2 regions of the Exiguobacterium sp. s189 genome follow, and region 1 is predicted to be linked to the other one. Evidence: riboswitches for the same ligand, from Rfam matches in the RefSeq annotation. Region 1 holds a riboswitch; the other holds the start of a gene.

The links. A riboswitch is a leader RNA that binds a small molecule or an ion and turns the genes downstream of it on or off. The one in region 1 is predicted to bind FMN.
Region 2: another riboswitch for FMN. It lies ahead of KNO99_RS05895 (ECF transporter S component); the one in region 1 lies ahead of ribD (bifunctional diaminohydroxyphosphoribosylaminopyrimidine deaminase/5-amino-6-(5-phosphoribosylamino)uracil reductase RibD).

Annotation. Positions count from the first base shown of each region.
Region 1 is NZ_JACSKM010000003.1:11,662-14,781, reverse strand. It holds gene ribE (riboflavin synthase) at 1-402, opposite strand, end outside; gene ribD (bifunctional diaminohydroxyphosphoribosylaminopyrimidine deaminase/5-amino-6-(5-phosphoribosylamino)uracil reductase RibD) at 402-1,466, opposite strand; FMN riboswitch at 1,620-1,761, opposite strand; gene KNO99_RS04725 (undecaprenyl-diphosphate phosphatase) at 1,842-2,654, opposite strand; gene KNO99_RS04720 (homing endonuclease associated repeat-containing protein) at 3,108-3,120, shown strand, end outside.
Region 2 is NZ_JACSKM010000003.1:232,316-235,435, forward strand. It holds gene KNO99_RS05885 (NupC/NupG family nucleoside CNT transporter) at 1-300, shown strand, start outside; gene KNO99_RS05890 (nucleotidyltransferase family protein) at 339-911, opposite strand; gene KNO99_RS05895 (ECF transporter S component) at 982-1,569, opposite strand; FMN riboswitch at 1,733-1,875, opposite strand; gene KNO99_RS05900 (HesB/IscA family protein) at 1,974-2,330, shown strand; gene KNO99_RS05905 (NAD-dependent epimerase/dehydratase family protein) at 2,445-3,120, shown strand, end outside.

The sequences.
Region 1 (3,120 bases):
CGGCACGATGTATGGGAGAAGCGAAGGGTCGCATTGAATGTCGACATATACGGCATTTGCGAGTGGACGCTTCTTGGTGATGCGTCCGACGCCGTCAACATGTCCGGACACGAAATGTCCGCCGAATCGTCCGTTCGCCGGCATCGCTCGTTCGAGATTGACGCGCGTTCCTGGCTTCACGCCATCTAGACTGGATGCTTTCAGTGTCTCTGGCATCACATCAACGGCGAATGTTGACGCATCAAACGTTGTGACCGTCAAACAAATCCCATTTACCGAAATGCTGTCGCCGATTTTTACGTCATCGAGCACCTTTGCTCCCGATAGGACGAGTCGTAAGGACGGACCGTTTCGCTTCACCGATTTGACCGAACCGATTTCTTCTACGATTCCTGTAAACATCAGAGCGCCCCCTTTCGAAGGACGACTTTCAAATCAGGTCCGATCGTCTCGACATGATGAATCTCAAAACGAGAAATCGCATCCAGCGAGCCTTCCTGCTGTGAACGGTAGACACCATTTTTTCCACCGAACACGCGCGGTGATTGATAGGCGACCCATTCATCCACGTACCCTCCATCAAGAAGGGACGTGACAAGTGTCGGTCCCGCCTCGATCAATAAGCGTCCAACCCCGTTCGCGTAAAGTGTCTCGAGCACGTTTCCGAGCGACGTATAATCGAATAACTCGATTCCCATGGCACGTGCCTGTTCCCGTTTCTCTCTGTCGTCTGACGAAGTGAACAGGAGCACCGGGACGTCTTCAGCCGTTCGGGCAAGCGCGCTCGCGAGTGGCAAGCGAAGGTCACGGTCGAGGACGACTCGCTTCGGTTGACGTGTCTCACGGTCTAATCGAATGGTCAGTGCAGGGTCATCCGCAAGCACCGTTCCGATCCCCGTTAAAATCGCATCGGTTTTGGCACGCAGTTCATGGACGTCACGACGGGCTTCCGGACTCGTCACCCATTGACTCTCACCGGAATCCAAGGAAACTTTTCCGTCGAGACTCGTCGCCGTCTTTAAGATGACGTACGGTCGTTTCGTCTCAAGCGCTCGTAAGAACGCTGGATTTAGTGCCCGCGCCTCCTCTTCAAGTAAACCGACTTCCACCTCGATGCCAGCCGACTTCAGACGCATGATTCCTTTTCCAGCAACGAGTGGGTTCGGGTCTTTCATGGCGATGACAACTCGTTTGACTCCGGATTCAACAATCAAGTCGGCACACGGTGGTGTCTTCCCATGATGCGAGCACGGCTCAAGCGTGACGTACAGTGTCGCCCCGTACGCTGCCGCACCTGCCATCTTGATGGCGTGAACCTCGGCATGCGGTTCGCCCGCCTTGAGATGGACACCTAGCCCGACGATGCGACCGTCTTTGACGAGAACGGCGCCGACAAGCGGGTTTACACCCGTCTGTCCGTCGGCAGATCTCGCCAATTGGATGGCTTGTTGCATGTACTGTTTCATCGTTCTCCCTCCTTTTTTCCGTACAAACAAAAGACCCTAAGGAACGGTCCTTAGGGTCTTGGTGGGAGGGTTTCGTCGTTTTTGGACAAGCCAAATAAACGTTTTCTTTACAGAAAAGCGTACGACGAAGCACAGGTCACACGGACCTGTTTTTTGTTCCTTCTCCCATCCAGACTATACTGTCGGCTCTAGAGTCTCACTAGATCCACCGTTCGCACACGTGCGCCCGGGTCACGGACTTAGGGCATGGCCCATCACCGCCGGTTGGGAATTTCACCCGACCCCGAAGGAATATTTGTTTGTACAGATTTACTGTATCCCAATTGTTTTTATTTCGCAAAACAAAAAGCGCTACCCGTGAGAGTAGCGCCTCGATTATGCGAGAAAGAGGACGACAAGAAGCCCGACAATCCAGCAATAGTATGAGAAATACTTTAATTCGCCTTTTGCCATGATGTGCTGGAACCACTTCAACGAAATCGCAGTCAACACATAAGAAGCGATGAACGCAAGGATGAGCGGACCAAACAAGTCACGCGTTTCTGGGTTCGTAAATAACGCTGGTCCGTCCAAAATCATCGTCCCGAGACTGATTGGAATGAACAAGAAGAACGAAAAACGAAGTGCTGATTCTTGCTTGATTCCGAGTAACATCGCCATGACGATGGTTGCTCCAGAGCGACTAATCCCTGGGATGAGCGCCACCGCTTGGGCGAGTCCAATCAATACAGCGTCACGTAACGTGATTCCGCCATCTCCTTTATTCCCGCGCATGTTTCGAATGAACCAAAGCGCGAGACCTGTGATGATGAGCGTGTAGCCGACCGTCGCGACGCCACCGAGTACTTCTCCAATCCAATCACCAAAAATGACACCGAGCACGCCGGCTGGAACCGTTGCGACGAGCAGCAATCCAATAAACTTCACATCGACCATCGTCTCATCTGACCGATCTTTTTTGAATAGGAACGTCCATAAGCTGACGATGAGGCGGATGACATCTTTACGATAGACCGTCAAGACTGCAAGGAGCGATGCAAAATTTACGAAAACTTCAAATGACAATCCCGGCAAGTCGATGTTAAATAATTCTTGGAAGATAACAAGATGCCCACTCGATGAAATCGGAATCGGCTCCGTAAATCCTTGGATCAATCCGAGCAACGTATAAAATAACCAAACTGTCATAATGGTAATCCTCTTTTCTGTTTTTCACTCAATGCGCCTATTTTAGCAGAATTGGACTTTCGTTGACCAGCTGTTAAAAATTTTTTGATGTAATTTCAATATTCGATTGATTAGTCTGAAAATTAAATTTATTATAGAAGGGTACTCATCTGGAGCGAAGGCGATGACCCCATTTCTCCAGTTGGGTACTTTTTTATAAAAATATGACATTTTTGGTTGATTAAAACTTTTTGTTTACATTTATCTCGAAATTCGATTTAATTTGTAATAGAAATGTTACCATTTTTTGAAATGTTTTTCTGTGACTTTAGACCTATCCAATTCTTAGGAATTGTTTAATAATTTTCAAAATCACGTTAATAAATCCGAAAAACCATCCGATAGTATGATTGTAGGAGCATTTTTTTCATCTTTGTCGGTTCAGAATTAAGTCCATGGAAGGAGGAACCATCATTGAGTCAAACGC
Region 2 (3,120 bases), 220 kb from region 1:
GCAGATGCAGTACAATTCGGTAGCTTCCTCGGTCAAAAACTAGTCTTGAACGAATTCGTTGCATTCTCTGAGTTTGCACCAATCATCGGTTCTGGTGATTTGTCAGCTCGTACAGAAGCAATGATTGCATTCGCACTTTGTGGTTTCGCCAACATTTCATCACTCGCGATTCTTCTCGGTGGTCTTGGTGGAATGGCACCAAACCGTCGTGGTGACATCGCACGTATGGGTGTCCTCGCGATTCTCGCAGGTACGCTTGCAAACTTGATGTCAGCTACATTGGCTGGACTTCTTCTCTAATCGATATAAGAAAAAGCGATCACTTCGGTGGTCGCTTTTTAGTATGCGGATGATTGTTGGAGTGTGATGTTTGGCCACTGGGCGCCCCAGTTCTTTTGTTCGAGTCGTTTCAAGTAAATCGAATGCTTTGAAGAAGTTACTTCAAACAACGGTGTTGGCTTCACTTGCAGACTGAGCAAATCTTGAGTTCCGTATGGCGCGGCGAGGATGAGCTCGTCATTTGAATCAAGTCGTACCCCGATTGCTGTTACCGTCTCAGGGAAATGGGCTAGTGCATCCGTCGATGAGGTGTACGGTGGGAGGTGGTTCACATGATGCATTCTTGCTTGGTTTTTGACAGACCAAGGCACGTCTGGATCTCGTTGATACAACGTCTGCTCTAATTCTTTCTCGATTCGTTCTGATGTTTGAGTCGGGTCGAAATAAATCACATCCACGTCGTCCGTTTGTGTCGGTGTATCGTATCCATGAAGATGGTCCCATATTTTTGCGCGAATATAGCCGGCGCAAATCCACCAGTCTGGCAGACGAAGAGTAGCAACGGTGCGAAGAAGGTTCATAAGTTCTGCATCTTGTTGTAAGAAATCAATCAAATCCTCTTCATGTTTCATCAATCAAACTCCTCCTGATCCATCGGATTGAAAAAAGCACCTAGGCAACGCCTAAGTGCTCGTATATCGATTATGCTTGAAGTTGTACGCGCTGACGTTCGATCCACGGCTTCAATTTCAAGAAGAGTGGAACGAAGAGTGCGCTGATCAAGATCGCTTTAATTAAGTTGAACGGTAAGATTCCGTAAAGGACGAGATCCGTCTTCACGGCCGGGTCGGCCATGTCTGCCATTCCGAAGAAGAAGGCATAGGCTGGCAAGATGACGAGATAGTTTAAAATGGCGAGGCTGAGTGCCATCGTGATTGTACCGGCGAGTAGTCCAGAAGCGAGTGCTTTGTTCGTCTTCCGTTTGTGGTAGAACCATGCGACCGGGTACATGAATGCGACACCTGCGAAGAAGTTTGCGACTTCTCCGACCGGGACACCGCCACCGTTAAAGACATAGTACAAGACGTTTTTCAATCCGACGACCACGACACCTGCGAGTGGGGAAAAGACGATACCGGCAATGAGTGCAGGAATGTCACTGAAATCCACTTTGAGGAATGGTGGTAAAAATGGGAGCGGGAAGTTGAATAGCATGAGTACGAACGAAATCGTCCCGAGCATCGCCAAAGTCACCATAGTTGTCAGTCGTTTGTTGCGCGTAGTTTTCATCAGAATCTCTCCTTTAGGTCGCTCCTCGATGAATGGCACCCGTCGCATATAAAAACCCGATTGCAATGAAGACAATCGGGAGAGTTTACGCGCATACGAAATAGATGTTTTCCGAGGTGGAAAAGTCCACGTCAAAGAAAACATCCGAATATCGGTCGGATGCCGCCATCTTCTCCCATCCAGACTGTACTGTCGGCTTTCGAATCTCACGAAATCAGCAAGCAACGCCTTGCTCGCTCACGGGCTGAGAAGAATAAATTCTTCAATACCGCCGGTCGGGAATTTCACCCTGCCCCGAAGATGGAACGATTTAATTTTTTTTGTTACAGTTTAGTTATACAAGATAATGCACAAAACTACAAGTCAATTGACTTGAATTGAAGATAAAGTGAGGAGGAGTTCAGATGATTCATTTGACAGAATCAGCAGCACTTCAAGTACAAGAGATGATGAAACAGACCGAACGCCCGGATGCACAATATTTGCGAGTGAAGGTCCAAGGTGGCGGATGTACAGGACTTTCATATGGAATGGGCTTTGATGAGGAAAAGACGAATAAAGATATTCAATTCGACCATCACGGCGTCCGCGTCATCGTTGCGGAAGTCGATCACGGTGTCGTCGATGGGCTGGAGATTGATTACAAACAGTCGATGCTCGGTGGGGGCTTCACGATTAAAAACCCGAATGCCATCGCCACGTGTGGTTGCGGCTCAAGTTTCCGAACGGCAACGAACGCCGGTACGCCAGGAGAATGCTAATTATTTTTAGACTATGGAGCGCCATAGTCTTTTTTTTTGTGCGATTCGACCAGTTACGGAACGTCGGTGAAAGGGAATGTAGGGAAGAGAATCGTATTGAAGGGGGCTAGGGTGATGAGGAAAGTATTGATTTTTGGAGGATCGCGCTATTTCGGGAAACGACTTGCCTTACGACTCGCGGAGGCGGGGGATGATGTGACGATTGTGACGAGGGGACAGTTGCAAGTACCAGAAGCCGAAGGGATACGGTCCATTAAAGGAGACCGACAATCAGTCGCGACGATGAAAGACTTGGCACGAGAACGGTATGACCTCGTCTACGACAATATTTGCTTTACCCCGTATCAGGCAAAAATCGCCTCGGATGCGTTTATGGACAAAGTCGGAAAGTATGTCCTGACGTCTACAATGTCGGTATACGCGCCGGGACCTGATTTAAAGGAGAGTGACTTTAATCCGCTCCATTATGAATATCATCTAGAAGCTGAGCATGACTACGGACAAGGGAAGCGAGAGGCAGAGTCGTTCTTCTTCCACCGGGCTTCGTTCCCAGTTGCGACCGTACGCTTACCGATTGTCCTCGGACCAGATGATTATACAGATCGACTCAAATTTTATGTGGACGCGATTCGCAACGAGGAACCGATTGTGTTGCATCATCCAGAAGCGAAAATGGGCTTCATCTCGAGCGCAGAAGCAGCAGCATTTTTAGAATGGGTGGGACGTGCGAACGTGACTGGACCTTTCAATGCAGCGAGTGACGGTCTCATCTCCATGGGTGCTTTAATGG